Regions from separate parts of the Herbaspirillum sp. VT-16-41 genome, predicted to be linked through region 1. Evidence: riboswitches for the same ligand, from Rfam matches in the RefSeq annotation. Region 1 holds a riboswitch; the other holds the start of a gene.
What was found. Region 1 has a riboswitch for cobalamin ahead of BTM36_RS23400 (TonB-dependent receptor). Riboswitches for the same ligand answer to the same signal wherever they lie in the genome.
Positions count from the first base shown of each region.

Region 2: another riboswitch for cobalamin. It lies ahead of BTM36_RS14315 (CbtB domain-containing protein); the one in region 1 lies ahead of BTM36_RS23400 (TonB-dependent receptor).

Region 1 covers NZ_MUXB01000144.1:23,170-33,702, forward strand. The annotation lists gene BTM36_RS23385 (CysB family HTH-type transcriptional regulator) at 1-21, shown strand, start outside; gene BTM36_RS23390 (chemotaxis protein CheA) at 106-2,019, opposite strand; gene BTM36_RS23395 (protein phosphatase CheZ) at 2,019-2,774, opposite strand; cobalamin riboswitch at 3,316-3,635, shown strand; gene BTM36_RS23400 (TonB-dependent receptor) at 3,714-5,708, shown strand; gene BTM36_RS23405 (iron ABC transporter permease) at 5,753-6,736, shown strand; gene BTM36_RS23410 (ABC transporter ATP-binding protein) at 6,733-7,515, shown strand; gene BTM36_RS23415 (porin family protein) at 7,764-8,375, shown strand; gene BTM36_RS23420 (cobalamin-binding protein) at 8,422-9,309, opposite strand; gene panC (pantoate--beta-alanine ligase) at 9,313-10,152, opposite strand; gene BTM36_RS23430 (ScpA family protein) at 10,231-10,533, opposite strand, start outside.
Region 2 covers NZ_MUXB01000108.1:121,470-132,002, forward strand. The annotation lists gene BTM36_RS14275 (hypothetical protein) at 1-80, opposite strand, end outside; gene galU (UTP--glucose-1-phosphate uridylyltransferase GalU) at 430-1,443, opposite strand; gene BTM36_RS29010 (hypothetical protein) at 1,518-1,925, opposite strand; gene BTM36_RS14290 (GlsB/YeaQ/YmgE family stress response membrane protein) at 2,336-2,587, shown strand; gene pgm (phosphoglucomutase (alpha-D-glucose-1,6-bisphosphate-dependent)) at 2,952-4,601, shown strand; gene BTM36_RS14300 (hypothetical protein) at 4,798-5,136, shown strand; gene BTM36_RS28370 (hypothetical protein) at 5,196-5,342, shown strand; gene BTM36_RS14305 (hypothetical protein) at 5,792-6,532, shown strand; gene BTM36_RS14310 (hypothetical protein) at 6,681-7,262, shown strand; cobalamin riboswitch at 7,302-7,540, shown strand; gene BTM36_RS14315 (CbtB domain-containing protein) at 7,684-7,890, shown strand; gene BTM36_RS14320 (CbtA family protein) at 7,901-8,662, shown strand; gene BTM36_RS14325 (ferredoxin) at 8,726-9,067, shown strand; gene BTM36_RS14330 (cobaltochelatase subunit CobN) at 9,060-10,533, shown strand, end outside.

The DNA of each region.
Region 1 (10,533 bases):
AAGGACATGTACGAGCTCTGAGCCCGCCAAGGGGGTGATGACAAGACAAAACGGCCGGATCGATGACGATCCGGCCGTTTTGCCTTGTCCGTACTGCAGTGCGGCTTATGCCACGGCAGTGCGTTCCATGTCGCGGCAGCCGTCCAGCAGGAAGGACAGGCCCACCACCAGCACCAGTTCGCCCTCGGCCGAGCGGGCCGTACCGGTGATGCCGGCAGTGTGGATCGCGGTCAGCGGCTTGATCACCAGGTCGGCCGTGCCTTCCACCGATTCCACCCCCAGGATGTAGGGATGCGGTACCGCCATGACGATGCCCACGCGCTCATTGCCCGGCTCGTAGCCCAGGACACCGGCCAGCGAATTGACCGGCAGCGGACGACCCTGGTCGCGCAGCACCGGGGCACCGCCGACCTCGTCGAAGGTCTCCGGCAGTTCCACCACGCGTTCGACCACCGCCATCGGCAGGGCCAGCGGGGCGCCGGCGCAGCGCACCAGCATGGTCGGGATGATCGACAGTTCGATCGGCAGGCGGATCGAGAACTTGGTGCCCTTGCCGATGGTGGAGTCGATGCGGATGGTGCCGCGATGCTTTTCCACGGCGGTCTTGACCACGTCCATGCCCACGCCGCGTCCGGAGACGCTGGAGGCCACTTCCTTGGTCGAGAAACCGGGCAGGAACACCAGTTGCAGCGCCTCGTCCGAGGTCAGCGCCTGGTGTTCGGTGATCAGGCCCTTGGCCAGCGCCTTGTTGCGCAGCATGTCCGGGTCCATGCCCTTGCCGTCGTCGAACACTTCGATCATGACGCTGCTGCCGGCCTGCCAGGCGTGCAGCGAGATGGTCGCCTTGTTGGACTTGCCGGCGGCGGCGCGGTCCACTTCGATGCCGTGGTCCAGCGAGTTGCGCAGCATGTGCACCAGCGGGTCGTAGAGGCTGTCCACCACCACGCGGTCGACTTCGGTATCGGCACCAGTGATGACCAGGTCCACGTCCTTGCCCAGGTCCTTGGCCAGTTCGCGCACCAGTCGCGGGAATTTCTGGAACAGTCGGCCCACCGGCTGCATGCGGGTGGACAGGGTGGCACGTTGCAGTTCGCTGGAATAACGCGAGGCGCGGCCCAGGGTTTCGGCCAGGGTCGACATCAGCGCGGCAGCCGTGCCTTCGAACTTGAACTGTTGCAGCTTTTCCAGCAGCACGGCGGCCTGGTTGGCGGCCTGCACCGATTCGCCGGCCACTTCCAGCAGGGCGTCGAGCTTGCCGGCATCGATACGGATGCTTTCTTCCTTGGCACTGCCGCCCGTGTCACTGGCGCGACGGTTGTGCTGGGCGGGTGCTGCGGCCTTCGGTTCGCCATCGGCAGCCGGGGCGGCGGCCGGAGCAGCCGCTGCTGCGGCGGCCACAGGGGCTGCTGCCGGCGCGGCGTCGGTCGCAGCCTCAGCCGCAGGTGCGGCCACTGCGGCGCCTGGCACCAGGGCCTGGTACAGCGCGGGCCAGTCCAGTTCGCCATTCTTCATCACGCTGGCGCTGCCATCGACGCTGGCCGCCGGGGCGCTGGCGGCGGCCGCAGCCACCGGCGCGACCGCGGCCGCAACCGGTGCCGCAGCAGCAGGGGCGGCGGCCGGGGCCGCATCGCTCTTGCCTTCGATGGCCTGGGTCAGGATGTCCTTCAGTTCGGCCGGCATCGAAGCCAGGCTGTCGGGCGCGGCGCCATTGGACAGTTCGTTCAACTGGTCGGCCACGAAGCCGCTGGCCTGCAGCGCCGCTTCGATCGCCAGCGGCGTCACCGGCGCCTTGCCGGTACGCAGGGCGTCGAACAGGTTTTCGGTCAGGTGGCAGGCCGACACCATGGCCGGCAGGTTCACGAACCCGGCGCCGCCCTTGATGGTGTGGAAGGCGCGGAAGACCGCATTGAGGATTTCAAGGTCATCAGGATGTCGTTCGAGCGTCAGCAGATGCTCTTCCACGTTGGTCGCCAACTCCAACGCTTCAACGACAAAATCCTTGAGCATTTCGTCATCCATTAGAACCCCAGGCTGTCGAGTAAGTCGTCCACATCGGTCTGGCCCATGGCGGTACCCGGCGAGGCGGGGCCGTTCATCAGGGTAACCGGCTTTTCTGCCTCGATCTGGGCGCGCACTTCAGCCGGCGCATTGTCGCGCAGCAATTGCGCCAGTTCGCGTTCGGCGGTGGTGGTGATGCCCACGATCTTCTTGATCAGCTGGCCGGTGATGTCCTGGAAGTCCTGGGCCATCATGATTTCCAGCATGCGGGCCTTTTCCGCTTCGGTCGATTCGATCACCGAGGTCGAGAACTTCTGCGAGTCGCCCGCCAGTTTCTTGAATTCTTCGATGTTCAGCTGACCGGCATAGAGCTTGGCCCAGCGTTCGTTGATGTCCTTGGCCTGCTCCTGCAGGCGGTCCTGCGCGGGCATGCCGGAGTCCAGCGCATTGAGCACCTTGTTGGCGGCCTGCTCGGTCAGGGTGGCGATGTGTTCCAGGCGGTTCTGGGCGTCGCCGATCTGCTCGGCCACATCGGTCAGGGAGCGGTCGTAGCCCAGTTCGCGCATCGAATCATGCAGCAGACGGACGATGCCACCCAGGCGTTCATACATGGGCTTGTCGCTCTGATCTTCCTGCGCCTGCTGGGCATCGTCGCCCGCACCGGCTGCCCCACCAGCGGCACCGGCAGCCGCGCCAGCCTCGCCGGCGGTCATGCCCGGTAAGGTCTGCGAGGAAATTTCGTCAAACAATGCTTCCAGATCAACGTCGTCGCTCATGATTACTGATTCTCCCAACAAATGTGGTGCGCTCGGCGGCGCACTGCTATGCAAAGTTGCCCGTAGGCGGATCAAATGCGTCGTTCCGGGAGGCACAGCAACCGTCCCATCCGGGATATCCAATAGATATCGGCAGGCAAGGGCGGAGTCTGAAGGCTCGCAGACCACGACAACGATTCAGGGATGACAGGTGAGGCCAGCGGACCAGACGGTCAGCGGGTCGACGATGCCATGGCGCCGAGTATAGGGCCGGGTACAGCCATCTCATCGGCCAAACAGCGAGTGAAATCCCCCCATTTGTTTCGTTTTTTCGCCCCTTGTGGCAAGCCGGCTCGGGGCGTCTCTCCGAAATAAATTCGTAAAAAATCGAATTTTTTCGATATAAGTTCGAATTCTATCTGGCTTTTTCTTTAAAGCAATACGCATGCCGGGCTTGTGCTGATTTACATCAGGATGGCCTGTGGTCTTAAATTTGGCCGATTTTTGCCTTGTATTTGGCAGGCGCCGGCCTGTAGCGACTTGTGATGCCCGCCTGGCACGCCTACAATGGCGCCGTTTTGGTGCCCGCCGGCGCGTTCTTGCCGGCAGTTAAACGGGAAACACGCACCAGTTCGGTTCGCGGCACGCGGGCGGGGCTGGTCAAGGTGTGCTGCCCCCGCAACGGTAACCAGGCGCCGGCGATACAGTGACACCATGACGAGACGTCACGTGTTGCCGGCAACACCATCCCCCATGCCACTGTGCAGGTTCCGTGTCCGGTTCAATCGGCCAGCGCTGGCCGGCTGACGTACACGGCGCTGCATGGGAAGGCCGATGGTCATGCCTGCAGCCCGGAGACCGGCCAGAACGGGAGGAAACTGCGCGTGGCGATGCCGGTGCGGCTTCCGTTGATTCCGGCCCGCGGGGAAGCAGGCCGGACCACTTCACCGAGTCTTTTCCATGCATAACGTCAATTCCCCGGCCAGCCACGGCGGCCAGCGTCCCCTTTTTGCCCTCAGCCTGGGCAGCACCCTGATCCTGTCGGCCCTGGCGCAGGCATCCCTGGCCGCGACCGGCACCCCGGCTATCGAGCCGGCGGCGGCACTCGCGCCGGTGGTGGTGTCGGCCTCACGTTTTCCCAATGACCCGACCTTCCCGCCGGTGGCGGCCACCGTCATCACTGCCGAGCAGATCCGCGAAGCCGGCATCGACAATGCCAATGAAGCCATCCGCAAGCTGGGTGGGGTGTATGGCCGCCAGAGCCTGGCCGGGCCCAAGGACTTCCCGCTGGACCTGCGCGGCTTCGGCACCAATGGCGACCAGAACATGGTGGTGCTGCTGGACGGCGTGCGCATTTCCGAAAACGAACTGAGCACACCGCTGCTGTCCTCCATCCCCATCGAGAACATCGAACGCATCGAGATCGTGCGTGGCGGCAGCAGCGTGCTGTACGGCAGCGGCGCCACCGGCGGCACCATCCAGATCATCACGCGCCGACCGCAGGCCAACAGCGGCCACGGCACTGTGGTGGGCGAGGTCGGCAGCCAGGGGCTGCGCGGCGGGCGGGCACTGGTCTCGCGCGGCTGGGACAACTTTTCCATCGACGCCAGCTATGCCAAGTCGCGCAGCGACAACTGGCGCGACAACGCCCAGTCCAGCCAGGAAAACCTCAGCTCCACCGTGCAGTGGTTCGCCAGCGACTGGCGCTTCGGCCTGCGTGCCACCCTGTCGCGTGCCGATTACGGCCTGCCCGGCAGCCTGACCCAGGCACAGTACGAGGCCAATGCCCGCCAGACCAGCAAGCCGCTGGACCGCGGCTCCTACGACAACGACAGTGTGACGGCCTTCCTGGAACGCCGTTTCGGCGCCTTCGATGTCGCCGCCGAGCTGGCCCACCGCGAAAAGATCTCCCGCTCCAGCTATGTCAGCAGCGGGTCAACTACCCAGGTCAATATCCGCGGCACGCAATTCTCGCCGCGCCTGCGTCATGTGATCGATCAGGGGGCGTGGAAGAACGAAGCCATCGCCGGCATCGACCTGGCCGAATGGACGGCCTATAACAACGCCAGCTACGGCAACAGCGATGCCGCCCAGCGCTCCAAGGCACTCTACCTGCGCGACGAAATCGAATTCGCCCGCAACGCCCGCCTGGCCGCAGGTGTAAGGCGCGAAGTGTTCAACCAGCAGAGCGATTCCGGCCTGTACGACCGCAACAGCGCCGTCAATGCCTGGGACCTGCAGGCTAGCTATGCGCCGCTGCCACTGCTGCGCGCCTTTGCCAAGACCGGCCAGAGCTATCGCCTGGCCACGCCGGACGAAAACGGCTACACCGCGCTGCCCACCGGTGCCGTGCTCAAGCCCCAGGTGTCGCACGACCTGGAGCTGGGGGCCACCCTGGGCAAGACCGGGCAGCAGCTGACACTGCGCTGGTTCCGCCACCGTCTGCGTGACGAGCTCTATTACGATCCCACCGCCAATGGCGGCTTCGGTGCCAACAGCAACCTGGCGCCCACCCGCCACCAGGGCGTGGAAGTGGAGGGGCGCCTGCAGCTGACCGAAACCCTGGGCGTGAACGCCACCTACCAGCACATTGACGCCCGCTTCGAGGAGGGGGCCAACAGTGGCAATCAACTGGCGCTGGTGCCGGCCAATACCTTCACCACCCGGCTCAACTGGAAGTCCGGCCAGCACAGCGCCGATGTCGGGGCGCGCTGGGTGGACCGCCAGCGCATGGGCAACGATTTCGCCAACACCTGCGCCAAGATGCCTTCCTTCACCACCTTCGACGCCCGTTACGCGCTGCGCGTGAGCGCCTGGGAATTTGCCCTGACCGGAACCAACCTGGCCGACCGCAAGTATTACTCCCAGGCCTATGACTGCAGCGGGGGTTCGGTCTCGGGCATCTACCCGGAAGACGGCCGGGCGGTAAAATTCACGGCCCGCTATGACTTTTGATGCGGACTTCATGAATTTTCCTTCCTGATCCTGGCCTGCCGCCGATGCGACGCTTCCTCCCCGTGCTGTGCACCTTGCTGCTGCTGTCCCTGCTTTCGCTGACGGCAGCGGCCTTGTGCGGCAGCACGGGTTGCCTGCGTCCCTCGGCCTCGGCCGACTCGGTCTCGCTGCTGCTGTCCCTGCGCGTGCCGCGTGCGTTCACGGCCTTTGCGGTAGGCGCGGCACTGGCCTTGTCGGGCGCATTGATGCAGGTGCTGTTGCGCAATCCACTGGCTGACCCTTATGTATTGGGCCTCTCCGGTGGTTCGGCAGCGGGCGCATTGCTGGCCATGTTGGCGGCGCTGCATCTGGGCTGGCCGGTGCAGTTGGCGACCGCCCCGGGGGCGCTGCTGGGCGCGGCCGTGGCCATGCTGCTGTTGTTCGGCCTGGTGCGCCAGTCGCTGCGGCATCTGGCCATTTCGCCCCTGCTGTCCAGCCAGCGCCTGTTGCTGACCGGGGTGATGCTGGCGGCGGGATTTGGCGCGCTGATTTCGCTGGCCTTGTCGGTGGCCCCTGACGCGCAATTGCGTGGCATGGTGTTCTGGCTGATCGGCGATCTTGACGATGCCCGCTTGCTGCCGGTGACGGCAGCGGTATTGATACTGGCCTTGCTGTGGGCCCTGCGTTACGCACCGGCGCTGAACCTGCTGGCGCGAGGCGATGCCTTTGCCCAGTTGCTGGGCGTACCGGTGCTGCGGCTGCGGGTGATGGTGCTGTGCACGGCAGCGGCCTGTACCGCCATGGCGGTGGCCATGGCCGGCACCATCGGGTTTGTCGGACTGGTGGTGCCGCATGGCCTGCGCCTGTTGATCGGCAACGACCAGCGACTGCTGTTGCCCGGAGCCATGCTGGGCGGCGGCGCGGCGCTGACCCTGGCCGACCTGCTGGCGCGCACCGTGGTCGCCCCGGTGCAGTTGCCGGTGGGCGTGATCACGGCGCTGATCGGGGTACCTTGCTTCTTGTGGTTGCTGGCGCGGGGGCGTTCATGAGCGCGCCAGCTTCTTTCATACTGCAGGCACAGCAGGTGTCGCTGCAGGTGGGCTCCCGTATCCTGCTGGAAGGTTTGGACTGGCAGGTGCGACCCGGGGAATTCTGGTGTGTGCTGGGGCGCAACGGCATCGGCAAGAGCACATTGCTGCACGCCGCCGCCGGCTTGCAGCCGACCCATGCCGGGCAGTGGCAACTGCTGGGGCAGCCACTGCAAGGCCTGTCGCCGGCGGAGATGGCGCGCCATCGTGGCCTGCTGCTGCAACAGCAGCACGACGCTTTTTCCATGCCGGTGATCGAGGCGGTGCTGGCCGGACGCTTCGTGCATCACGGCGGCTGGCAGGCGACTGCCGAGGATGAGGCCCTGTCGCTGGAGTCGCTGGAGCGCGTAGGTCTGTCGTCGCTGGCTGCGGCGGACTTGCTGCAGCTCTCCGGTGGCGAGCGCCAGCGTGTCGGACTGGCGACCTTGCTGGCACAGGACCCCGAGCTGTATCTGCTGGATGAACCGACCTCGCACCAGGACGTCGCCGCGCAACTGCAGCTCATGACCTTGCTGCACGACCTCGCCGCAGGGGGCAAGGGCGTGGTGGCAAGCTGCCACGATATCAACCTTGCCAGTCGTTTTGCGACGCATGTGCTGTTGCTGGCCGAGGGGCAGCGCTGGGCAGGGCCGGCACAAGAGATATGCCGGCCTGCGGCGCTGGAGGCAGCCTTTGGCTGCCGCTTCGTGCAGGTTGAGACAGACGGGATGCTGCAGTTCCTGCCCTTGCCGCCCGGCTGAATACCACGTCGCTTGCGCGCTACATCCACGTCACGAAATTCACTTCAATCTCAAGATCTAACGATTTTGATGTCGTGAAACTGCGAGATTTTGGTCGCCTTTTTTCTTCGCGCTTTTCCCTGCATTGCCCCACTTCTATCATCGCTGCCCGCTATCCGGTCCACGTACTTCGTGTTTCCGGTAGCCCCGCCCGGCCAGTCCATCCAGTCTGCCGGGAAGTTTCTTTCACATCATGACAAGAGGAACAGATGAAGAAAATGCACCTAATGGCTGCCGGCTTGCTGTCGGTCGCCTGTGCCACCGTGGCGGCACAGGCCGTGAAGTCCGGGCCAGGCTTTTATGTCGGTCTAGAAGGCGGCGCAGCGCACTACGATATTGATGTCGAGCATTCGCCAGGCACCATCGAGAAAAACGATGCTGGCATGTTTCGCTTTGGGGGCGGGTATCAGTTCACGCCCAATTTCTCTGTCGAGATGGGCTACTTCCGTATTGGCGAAGCCAGTATTGAAGACAGCGACCGCTTCTCGCGCGACACCGCGAAGGTGCGCGTCAGCGGTTTCGATCTGACGGCCGCCTACAAATTCTCCAACGTTCTGCCGGGCGTCTATTTCAAGGCGGGGATCACCCAGGCCAAGTTCACCGAAGATGTTCGCTATGAGTATAGTGGTTTTGGATTTTCCGGCAGCGTCAGCGAGCGGGCGTCCAAGTCGGGGACCGGCTACCTGCTGGGTCTGGGCTATGAATACGATCTGACCAAGAGCTTCAGCATCAACGGCGGCTACACCCGTTATGAAGGTCTGGGTGGCCAATCCAAAGTCGACGTCAATCTCTTCGCAGCCGGCCTGAAATACCGCTTCTGAAGATCACTCCCTTATCCTCGACATCCCTCCTGGCGAGGGATGTTTTTTATGGAGCAGGCGCCATCCGGCGCGCCTGCTCCAGCTTCCCGCAGACCTCTTCGGCGGCCTCCAGCACTCTCGGCCCGGCCCGGTTCATCCAGTCCGCATTGATCGTGTAAAGCTGCCCGTCGCGCACTGCGCGCAGGCGCGGGAACTGCTTCCAGCGTTCCAGCGGCTGGTCACGAGCGTCACCGGGGGTGAGGATGACCTGGGGATCGGCTGCCAGCACGGCTTCCACGCTGATGGTGGGTGCCAGTTGCGGCAGATCGGCGAAGAGATTGCGACCACCGCACAGGCGCAGCACTGCCGAGGCCATGTGCTGGCCGTTGAGCGTCATCAACGGCTGGCTCCAGATCTGGTAGAACACGCTTACCGGCGCACGGCCCTGGTAGTGCGTGGCCAGTTCTTGCCAACGGGCGCGGAAGCTCGCAGCCGCAGCTTGTGCGGCGGCATCGCTGCCCGCCAGGTGACCCAGCTTTTCCAGAGAGCTTGCCACCATGCCGAAGTCGGCCGGCTGGCTCTCATAGACGGGGATGCCGAAGCTGCGCAGGCGCGCAATCTGGAGCGGCTTGTTGCCGCTGTGCCAGGCCACGATCAGGTCCGGTTTCAGGCTGAGGATGCGCTCCATGTCGAGCGCGTTGTAGCCGCCCAGGGTGGGCAGGCTGGTCGCTGGCGGGGGGTAGTCGCTATGGTTGCTCACGCCAACCAGTCTGGCGCCGGCACCGGCCGCATAAAGCAGTTCGGTCACGTGCGGCGCCAGGCTGACGATGCGCTGTGCCGGTTGCGCCAGGGTCACGCTCTGGCCCAGGTCGTCCTGCACGGTGATTGCCGCATGGGCAGCAGCGCTGCTGAACAGGGCCAGGACGGCCAGTCCGAATGACGCGGCCGCCCGCATGCGTCAGACTTCGAGGTTGTCGATCAGACGGGTCGCGCCCAGCTTGGCAGCGGACAGCACCACCAGCGGCGTACCCTGTTCCATGTCGGCAGCTGTCGGCGGTTGCAGGTCGATGCGCTTGCGCACGGCCACGTAGTCAGGCTGCCAGCCGCGACCGGCCAGGCGTTCCATGGCCAGTTGCTCCACCAGCGCCACATTGTGCTGACCACCGCGCACTTCATTGGCGACGTCGTTCAAGACCTTGTAGAGCAGCGGCGCCTCGGCGCGTTCGGCCGGCGACAGGTAGCCATTGCGCGACGACAGCGCCAGGCCGTCCTCGGCACGATAGGTCTCGGCGCCGACGATCTCGGTGGGCAGGGCGAACTGGCGCGCCATGTTGCGCACGATCATCAGCTGCTGGTAATCCTTCTTCCCGAACACCGCCACGCGTGGCTGCACACAGGAGAACAGCTTCATCACCACGGTCGATACGCCGGTGAAGAAACCGGGACGGAACTCGCCCTCCAGGATGTTGCCCAGGTCGTTGGGCGGCTGCACGCGGTATTCCTGCGGCTCCGGATACATGTCCTTTTCGGTCGGCGCGAAGAGCACGTAGACGCCTTCCTTCTCCAGCTTCTCGACGTCGGCCTGGAAGGTGCGCGGATACTTGTCGAAGTCCTCGTTGGGGCCGAACTGCAGGCGATTGACGAAGATCGATGCCACCACCGGGTCGCCATGGGTGCGCGCCAGGCGCATCAGCGAGAGGTGGCCTTCGTGCAGGTTGCCCATGGTCGCCACGAAGGCGGTGCGCAACTGGCCGCGCAGGTGGTCACGGAGTTCTTCGATGGAGGAAATGATTTTCATGCGGAGTCTCTGGTTGCGGGGCGGACGGCGCGGCTGCCATGTGTGCGCTGCCCGGGGATGTCAGTGATCCTCGCCAGCCTAGCTGGGCGAGTACGACAGTCTGACATAGATGGGGGCGAAGGCTTCGGCCTGGGTGATTTCGATCAGCGTCTCCTTGGCCAGCTCGAGCAGGGCGATGAAGTTGACCACCACCACCGGGACGCCGCGCGAAGGATCGAACAGGTCCGAGAACTCGACGAAGCGCGCCGTCTGCAGGCGGCGCAGGATGCCGGTCATGTGCTCGCGCACCGACAGTTCCTCGCGGCTGATGTGGTGGTGCTGGGTCAGCTTGGCGCGCTTGAGGATATCGGCCCAGACCGCCTTGAGGTCGTCCATGTTGAC
Region 2 (10,533 bases), on a different contig from region 1:
GGGGGCTTGGGGGCTGCCGCCTTGGCGACAGGTTTCTTCTTTTCGGTCGATGCTGCTGCGGCTTGAACTCGGGTGGCCATGAACGCTCCTGTGATAAATTGATATAAACAATATATATTTTTTGCGCCTTTGCCGCAATCGCTCCAGGCTCCTGGCAACGATTTCATGCTGCATTATCAGCCTGCAAACGTTTACAAGTGGTGTGCGGAGGCCACAGCATACGCTGCCTGGCCGGGGATGCCGCAATTCATGTCGTTGCTGGCGAAATGAATGTCTGCAGATGCATGGCGGCGATGCTAACAAGTCCAGGTTAAAACTCTGTGACAAAGGTCAAAACAATTTATACGAAGCGTAGGGAAGCATAGGGACGAAAAAAAAGCAGTCCGGCCAGAGGCTGGACTGCAATCAACAACGGTCTCTACCGGGGACTTACATGACACTACGGGCTACGGCTGGCTGCTTTTCGGTACTGGCCGGGACGGGGGCTGACGGGCTGGCCGCTGTCGGCTTCAATGGGGTGACGGTGGCCGGTCCCTTGGGCTGGGCCGCCTGCGCCAGATCGTGCTGGGCGGCAAATTCCTGCAGGTACTGGGCAAAGCCGCTACCCACTTCCTTGTGCTTGAAGCCCATGGCCACGGCGGCCTTCAGGTAACCCAACTTGGAGCCGCAATCGAAGCGCTGACCTTCGTAGCGATAGGCCAGGATCTGTTCCTGTTGCAGCAGGGCCGAGATGGCATCGGTGAGCTGGATTTCACCACCGGCGCCGGTACCGATGTTTTCCAGGCGCTCGAAGATGGCCGGGGTCAGGACATAGCGGCCGACCACCGCCAGGGTGGAGGGCGCATCTTCCGGCGCCGGCTTTTCGACGATGCCGGTCAGCAGTTCGGTGCGTTCGCCATGGGCGCTGCCGCTGACGATGCCGTACTGGCGGGTTTCCGGACGCGGCACATCCTGCACGGCCAGCAGGCTCTTTCCTTCGCGCTCGTAGAGGGCGGTCATCTGTGCCATCACATTCTTCTGGCCCGGGGCGGCATCCATGAAATCGTCGGCCAGCAGCACGGCGAAGGGCTCGTCGCCCACCAGCGGCTTGGCCAGCAGCACGGCATGGCCCAGGCCCAGCGGTTCGGCCTGGCGCACATAGACGCAGTTGATGTGCTTGGGAATGACGTTGCGGATGGTTTCCAGCAGCTTGACCTTGCCGGCGGCTTCCAGCTCGGTCTCCAGTTCATAGGCCTTGTCGAAGTGGTCTTCGATGGCGCGCTTGTTGCGGCCGGTGATGAAGATCATCTCGGTGATACCGGCTTCGACCGCTTCCTCGACGGCGTACTGGATCAGTGGCTTATCGACGATGGGCAGCATTTCCTTGGGCTGTGCCTTGGTGGCAGGCAGGAAGCGGCTGCCCAGACCAGCGACGGGGAAGACGGCTTTGGTGATTTTTTTCATGATAGGTCCAGGTAGATGGGTTGGAGGACGTGGCACCCTCAGACGCGGTGCAGGCTATTGGGCGCGGATGCGCTTCAAGCCTGTCGATTGTTTTTGATCATCTTCAGATGAAGGAAGGCACGGCAGCCGTGGAAAAACGGCGCCACACCGGGAAAGGCATGACTGAGCAGGCTGGCAGTGGTGTCGAGCAGGCTGCCGCCGGGGCGGCTGGTGTGGCTCGGGCCCGTTTGCGACGGCACGGCGTCGAGTTCGATGCGATGCTGCGAGTGCTGGGTACTACCCTCGTTGAGTTGCTCAAGCACAGCCGCCAGTTGCGGCGCCTTCAGCGAGATCTGCTGCATCAACTGGGCCGATTCGCGGGCATAGCGCGCATAGTGGTCGGCAAAGTCGGCATCACGCTGCGGCGGCGTGCCGAATGCGCTCAGCGCATAGGGATTGGCGAAGGCGGTGGGCTGCTGGGCGCTGGGCTCGTGGGTCGGCATGATGGCGGCTCTTGATCGACGTTGTTCAACGTAAGTAAGGCGTAGAAGTCTGGTGCTGGCGGTGCCTGGTACTTGTTGCACTGCTTTTGCTGCTCTGCTCTACTGCGAAGCAAGCTTAAAAAAACTCGCGCTTCCTCTCTATAGGAGTGCCGCCTTTTGCCGTGTAGGAAAACAGGAGGCCGCTCACCCCGGGAATTCCGGGTCGATGAAGATGAGCGGCCACGGGCGGGCTTGTCCTACAAGGAAATGGGCCGCTGTCCGATACCTGGCGGCAAGCGATGTTCCTAAGATGACCTCATCTGTTGTGCCGAGCGCCCGCAGAGAAGAGGAAGGAGCGTTGCCAATGGCCTGCGGGCCGGCGCACTCCGCGACCAACCCAAGAAAGACAGAACGCTAGGAAAGGGAACATCATGGAACACGGACTCATCGCATGGCTGATCATTGGTGCTGTGGCCGGCTGGCTGGCCGGTGTGCTGGTCAAGGGCGGCGGCTTCGGTCTGCTGGCCGACATCCTGATCGGTATCGTCGGTGCCGTCATCGGCGGCTGGCTGGCAGGTCTGCTGGGCATCGCCGTGGGCGGGGGTATCCTGGCCTCGATCATCACCGCGACCCTGGGTGCGATCGTGCTGCTGGTGATCGTACGCGCCTTCCGGCGAGCCTGACGGGGTGGGCGGGCAGGGCGGATGTGACGTCCGCCTTCAGCTTGCCGGCCTCAGCGCCGTCAGCGAATGCGTCCGTGCCTATGCCCGGGCGCATTTTGCGTTGTTTGCGGGAATCATCCAGAGATGATCCGTAGCAAGCGGCGCAAATCGCTGGAAGTCGCTGCAAGCGCTCCATTGATCACATCGTCACCAAATCGTCACGCTGACCTGCACGGAAATGCTGCAATGCGGCAGCAAAGCGTTACAATATTTCTGATGTTGAAAAAAGAATAAGTTTCGCGGGCGCGCGCTGTTGGCTGGCGCTGCTTCGCGTTCCCCGGTTTTCCGGGTTTCTCCTGCTATCCATTCATCCATAAAAGACACCATGAGTAGCGTCAATCCCCTCGCCGGCAAACGTGCCGCTCCTTCCGCCCTGGTCAACCTGCCGGTGCTGCTGTCGAACTATTACAGCCTGCGTCCGGATGTGTCCGTGCCGGCGCACCGGGTCGCCTTTGGTACTTCCGGTCATCGCGGCAACGCCAATGCCCACAGCTTCAATGAGTGGCACGTGCTGGCCATCACCCAGGCCATCTGCGATTACCGCAAGGAGCAGGGCTTCAAGGGGCCGCTGTTCCTCGGCATCGATACCCATGCCTTGTCCGAACCGGCCTGGCACAGCGCGCTGGAGGTGCTGGCGGCCAACGAAGTGGTGACCATGCTGGCCGAGGGCAGCCCCTACGCGCCCACCCCGGCCGTCTCGCATGCCATCCTCACGCACAACCGCGTGCACCGCGACAAGCTGGCTGACGGCATCGTGGTCACGCCGTCCCACAATCCGCCCGATAACGGCGGCTTCAAGTACAACATGCCCAATGGCGGCCCCTCCGACTCCGATGTCACCGGCTGGATCGAGAAGCGCGCCAATGCCTATCTGGAGCAGCAGCTCAAGGGCGTGCAGCGCGTCAGCTTCGAAAAGGCCTTGAAGGCTGATACCACGCGCCGCTACGACTACCTCGACAACTACGTCGGCGACCTGCCCAATATCATCGACCTGGCCGCCATCGCCGGTGCCAACGTCAAGATCGGCGTCGATCCGCTGGGCGGTGCCGGTCTGCACTACTGGTCGGCCATTGCCGATCGCTACAAGCTGAACCTGGAAGTGGTCAATACCGATGTCGATGCCAGCTTCCGCTTCGTGCCGCTGGACTGGGACGCGCAGATCCGCATGGACCCGTCCTCGCCCTACGCCATGAGCGAACTGATTGCCTTGAAGGATCGCTTCGATGTGGCCATGGCCTGCGATACCGACCATGACCGTCATGGCATCGTCGCCAAGAGCAGGGGCCTGCTGCCGGCCAATGACTATCTCTCGGTGGCGGTGTACTACCTGTTCCGTCATCGCCCGGCATGGCGTGCCGATGCTGCCGTCGGCAAGACGCTGGTATCCAGCCAGATGATCAATCGCGTGGCCGATCACCTGGGGCGCAAGCTGCTGGAAATGCCGGTCGGTTTCAAGTGGTTCGTGGATGGGCTGTATGACGGCAGCCTGGCCTTCGGCTGCGAGGAAAGCGCCGGTGCCTCCTTCGTGCGCTTCGACGGCCAGCCCTGGAGCACCGACAAGGACGGCATCACCGCCGCCCTGCTGGCGGCCGAGATGACGGCCCGCACCGGCAACGACCCGGGCCAGATCTACGCCGACCTGACCCGGCAACTGGGCGCGCCGCTGAACGGCCGCAAGGAAGCCGCCGCCACGCCCGAGCAGAAGGCGCGGCTGTCGCGCCTGTCGCCGGCCGATGTCAGTTCCACCGAACTGGCCGGCGAACCGATCCGCGAAGTCATGACGACGGCGCCGGCCAACGGCAAGGCCTTCGGTGGCCTGAAGATCGTTACCGACAACGGCTGGTTTGCTGCCCGTCCGTCCGGCACCGAGAACATCTACAAGATCTACGGCGAGAGCTTCCGCGACCAGACCCACCTGGACAAGATCTTTGCCGAAGCCCAGGAAATCGTCAGCCGCGCCCTCAAGGAAGATTGAATCGTACGGGCGCAGCACCCTCAGGCCGTCTCAGCGCCGCCATCCTCATCCGGGATGGCGGTTTTTTATTTGCCGTTGTTGGATGTTTTCCGTCCTTCCTACAGGGGAATCGGCCGATGTCTGGCTGAGAGCGGGGCGCGGGCTTCGTAAGATGAGTCATTCCATTATTCCATTCCAGCCCGGCAAGGAGGATCGCATGGAACAGTCTCATTCCCACCCGTCGGCCGCGCCTGAAGCGGCCTTGCTCAGGCCGCCCGGTAGCGTGGCGGGTGTTAAACCTGAAGATCCTGCACTGTCTTCGACCGCGCCGCATCCTGGCCAGGTAGAGCCCGACGGCACCGAGGACCCATGGTCCAACGCCGACGATGGCGTGCTACCCGAACAGCCGGCACCCGGTGCCGACCCATCCCCCATTTTTCCCAAGGAGAATCACATGCACAAGCCCCAGGACACTCCCCCGGTGGAAGTCCCGCCACTGGACCCGACGCCGCCGCAGGATCCGATTCCTCACCAGAATCCCACCGCACAGCGCTGATTTCGCCAGGAGCACGCTGCGCCGAGCAGCGTGCCATCGACATCGTCCAAGGAGGCCCATTGAATATCGCCCTGCACACGCCCCAGGAAACCCCGCCTGCGCACGACCCGCACCTGCCCCCACCGGAGTTGCCGGACGACGATCCGGTCCCGGTGGAAGACCCACCCCTGAACCCGCGCCCGTCCGACAAACCGATACGGATGTAGGAGGGAGAGAATCGTTGAGGCATCAACGCCCCGATGCAGCATGCCTCATTGGCTCGCGGCATCGTGAGCGTACTGCAGGCGTAGCCGGATACGGTCGCGCCTGCTTTTTTTTGTGCGCTGGGTAGAGACTGTGCCCAATAAACTGGATTGCTCGTGAACATTCAGCTTGAAATTGTAAAAACTGAAGTGAAAAGCGGTCTTGCAAGCTTCTGCAGTTAACGGGCGTAAATGCTGAATCGCTGGCGCTGCCATCGGCTTGCATCGAAACCTTGCTTCATTCAGACAATTCCCATGTCAAGTGCTTTACATCTGTGAAAACATGCCGTTTTGGCAGCAGGTACGGACGGATCGGGCAGGGTGGGGCGCAAGGTCCCGGATAGTACTTCCCACTGGCATCCATCCCGGTTTTCCGGCTGACCACCCCCCGTTTCCACAGAGGAGTGCAGCCCTTGTCCGATGATTATCAGCTTCCCATTGCCCCCGGTCATCCGGGCCATCCCGGCCGTCGTCGCAGTCAGCGCCGGCACGTGCTCCAGACCCTTACGCCGTTATACGTGCTGGTACGCGCCACCGGCCTGGCCAGTGCCGACGGCCTGTGCCAGGTGATGTGCGAGCGGACCCGCAATCACGACAACGGGCCCGGCACCAATGCCATGGTGGTCTACCTTTCCCCCTTCGAGGCCTGCATCGACGCCGCCTGGCACGCCCTGGCTCCCGATCGCTACGAGGTCATGGCAGCCTCCGCCTTCAGCCCTGACGAACTGCTGATCTACCAGCCCGAACGCTTGCCCTACTGCCTGCACGTGGCCTGGGGTGCGCACGACGGCCAGCTGGTGGTGCGTCGGGATGGCGGCCTGCTGCGCCTGTCCTCGGCCCACAGCGCCGCCATCTCGCAGCTGATCGACGCCATCCACCTGCGCATCGAGTTGCCGGTGCTGGAATGCCATGAACGCCTGTGGGAGCAGGCCGGCCTGTTCGCCCATGCCGAATCCCACGCCCGCATGCTGGCCGCCAGCCACGTCGAGCGCCATCGCCAGGCGCTGCAGGCAATCCGCCGCATCCCCGGCACGGCGCGGCCGGGGGCGCCGATCAACCAGGTGGCGCTCTACGATGTGGAGTCGGCGCAATGGCATTTCGTGGCCCTGAAGTTGTTCCAGGGCATCGTCCAGGAGCGTCAACCGGGCTACTAGAAGTGACTTCCCTCCCATTCGGGCAGGCTTTCTTTGTCTTCATTCAGAATTTTCTGATATGAAAGGAAATTCACTTCTGCAACGATGGCGGCGAGTCCGGGGCTGGGTGTGCCAGTGCCGTCCCGTTGCACGATCTTGGAGCCTGTTTTTGACCCGCTGCCTTGCCACTGTCTGTTACTGGTGCGTACCGCTGCGGCGTTCCGTGCCACTGGCCTTGCTGCTGATCTGTCTGGCGGCCTGCCCGGCGGCCCAGCCCCTGCCCGGCGTCGTACTCGACACCTGCCTGGCCGTTGACCGTGCCAGCGACAGCCGGGTCACCATTGATCCCGTGGCCGGCCGGGTGCAGATGCTGGAGCAGGGCCCGTTGTCGCCCTACCGCCTCTACCTGCCCGATGGCGACAACTCCCGCTGGCGCATCGGCTATGCCAGCGGCAACCCGGGCGCCGGTGATTACCTGTTCGTCAATTCCCATCGCGGCTACATCGACCGCGCCATCGCCCTCGGCGCGGAGGCAGCGTCTACCGTGCAGCGGCCGCAGGAGGCCTCCTTCGCCCTGCTGAGCCACCTGGGCCAGCGCTACCTCTGCCTGATGGAACTGCGCGGAGAACGGGGCGGCAGGCAACTCCGTGCGGTCTTCGTGGGACGTATCCCGTTCGGCATGGGCGGCGACCTCCATCTCTACTACAAACTGGCCACCCCGCCGCCAGCCACGACCGACCCGGCCCGCTGAGCGCCGTGTTGCCCAACCGGGCCCCCGCCTTTATACTTCGCCCCTAGCATTGCTTCTGGTATCCCGCGCGCAGCCGCGCCAGGGATTCAAACGGGAAGCCGGTGCGGCCCACGCGACCACGTGCGGCCAATGCCGGCGCTGCCCCCGCAACGGTAAGCGAGGAAGGACACGCACTACGCCACTGTGCCTGAGCATGGGAAGGCGCCTGTCCGCGAAGCCTCAGACCTTGAGACTTCATCCCGCCAGCCCGGAGACCGGCCAGTAGCAAATTCTTCAATGATTCGCGGAGGGCGATCATGCGGACAGCTTCCATCATGTTTCCGAGCAGGCCCTGGCCAGCGTCGTCCGTGGACGACCGGATCGTGCATGGGTGCTTCACGTGTGGCTTTCTCCGTTCCATCCATCCAGCCAAGGAACGTGCATGTCCACCACCTCCGGTCTCAATGCCAGCAGCACCACTTCATCCTCCCACGCCGGCAGCCATGTCTGGCGCGATCGCATCGCGCCGTCGCTGCTGGCCTTTGTGCTGGGCGTGGCCCTGATCTACGGTGCCGGCTTCGCCTCCAAGGTCGAGCTGCACAATGCCGCCCACGACGGGCGCCATTCGGCCGGCTTCCCCTGCCATTGAGGAGCGTGCAATGAACTGGACCGTCTTCCGGCGCATGGCGTCGGCCGTGGTGGTGGCAGGCGCCTTGTCGGGCGTGCTGCTGTCGGGTGTGCAGCAATTCCAGGTCGAAAAGATCATCCTCCAGGCCGAGCAGTATGAAAAAGCGGCCGAAGAGGCTGCTCCGGCCGCCTCCGCCGCCCATGACCATGATCATGACGCCGCCCCGGCGCATGAGCATGCGGCCGGCACCCCGGCCCATAGTCACGGCGATGCACATGAGCACGACCCCAACGCCTGGGAGCCGGCTGACGGCGCCGAACGCACCGGCTATACCGTGCTGGCCAACGTCAGCATGGCAGTCGGCTTCGCCCTGATGCTGGTGGCCGCCTTTGCCATCAGCGGTCGCCGCGTCGGCTGGCGCAGCGGCCTGCTGTGGGGCCTGGCCGGCTATGGCGTGTTCTTTGTCGCGCCCTCGCTGGGCCTGCCGCCGGAAGTGCCGGGCACCCTGGCCGCGCCCCTCCACGCACGCCAGTTGTGGTGGGTGATGACGGCGGTCATGACCGCCGCCAGCCTGGGGCTGTTCGTGTTCGGCCGTGGCTGGTGGTGGAAGGTCCTGGCCGTACTGCTGCTGGTGGTGCCGCACCTGGTCGGCGCGCCGCAACCCGAGCTGCATGGCAGTGCCGCGCCGGAAGAGCTGGCGCAAGCCTTCATCCGCGCCACCGCCATGGCCAATGCCGTGTTCTGGCTGGCCCTGGGCGGCCTGACCGGTTTCTTCTACCGCCGGTTCGGTTGAACCGTCTGGCGTTGGCTGTCCGGCCAACGCCGATAGCGTCGCGGCGCCTCTGAAAGTGAAGCAATGAGAACTCATCACCGCCACGTGCTCATGTGCGTCGGCCCGCGCTGCACCGAGAACGGTGTCCTGGCCGAAGCCATGTTCGGCGTCCTGGGCGAGCAGATCGACGCCCGTCCCGACTTGCGCGTCAAGCGCACCCGCACCCATTGCATGGTGGCCTGCAAGGCCCAGGCGCCGGTGGTGGTGGTCTATCCCGAAGGCGTCTGGTATCGCTGTGAAGACGCCAGCGCCATCGAGCGCGTGGTGGTGGAACACCTCGAAGGCGGACGCGAAGTCAGCGACCTGGTCTTCCATCGCCTGGGCAGCGGCGACATCCATCCCGAACCGGAGCGTAGCGATGTCTGAATCAGCCACTTCAGCGACCTCAGCCGCCCGTCCGCAGATCGTCCTGCTCACCCACGCCCCGACCGACCTGGCCATGCTGGCCGCCGCCCGCAGCCAGTTGCCGGCGGACTTTCCCCCGGTGGCCGGCTACGACCTGCAAGGCCTGCATGCCGACACCGATGAACACGGGCAGCCGCGCCGCACCCTGGCCGACATGCTGCGCGAAGAGCTGTCGACGGCGCAGGTGATCGTGCTGCGCATCCTTGGCCGCCTGGGCGCCGTCAATGGCCTGCCCGAGCTGCTACGCGTGGCGCGTGCCGAGGGCCGGCAGCTGATCCTGCTGTCCGGCACCGGCGAGCCCGATGCCGAACTGGCCGCCGCCTCCACCGCGCCGGTCGATGCGCAGCAGCAGGCGCTGGCCTATTTCAACGGCGGCGGCAGCGTCAACCTGGCGCAGATGCTGCGCTGCCTGTCCGACCGCCTGCTGCTGAGCGGCTACGGCTATGCACCGGCGCAGGCACTGCCCGAACACGGTCTCTACCATCCCGACCTGGAGCAGGATGCCGGCATCGCCGACTGGCTAACCCTGCGCGCCCGCGCACCCGCTGGCAAGCCGGCCGTGGGCATCATCTTCTACCGGGCGCACTGGCTCTCGGGCAATACCGGTTTCATCGACGCACTGGTGGCCGCGCTGGAAGCACGCGGCCTGGACGTGCTGCCGGTGTTCACCTCCTCGCTGCGGGTGTCGGCCGCCAGCGGCGCCGCCTTGCCACCCGCGCTGCAATACTTCGGCGCCGGCCAGGTGGACCTGATCATCAACACCACCTCTTTTGCCATGGGCGAGATCACCGCCGGTGGCGTCACTCCGGCCGGCTGGTCGGTCTCGGTACTGGAGCAGCTGGACCTGCCGGTACTGCAAGCCATCACCAGTGGCATGACGCAAGACCAGTGGCAGCATTCCACGCGCGGCATGAACCCGCTGGACGCCGCCATGAACGTGGTGCTGCCAGAGTTCGACGGCCGCATCATCGGCGTGCCGCTATCCTTCAAGGAAGTCACCGACAATGGCGCCGTGCAATACCGGGCGCTGCCGGACCGCGTGCATCGCATCGCCGGCCTGGCGCAGCGGCTGGTGCGCCTGCGCACCACACCCAATGCGCACAAGCGCATCGCCTTCATCTTCACCAATTCCAGCAGCAAGGCCGCGCAGATCGGCAATGCCGTCGGGCTGGACGCACCGGAGTCCCTGATGGCCGTGCTGCGCGCCCTGCAGGCCGACGGCTACGCTATCGCCGACCTGCCGGCCAGCGGTACCGCGCTGATCCATGAACTGGTGGACCGCTGTTCCTACGACGACATCCTGCTCACCGAAGACCAGTTGCGCCGCGCCGCCGCCCGCATTCCCGCCGTCCGTTACGCGCAATGGTTCGCGGCCTTGCCCTCGGCCCTGCAAGCCAGGATGGAGTGCCAGTGGGGCGCCGCGCCCG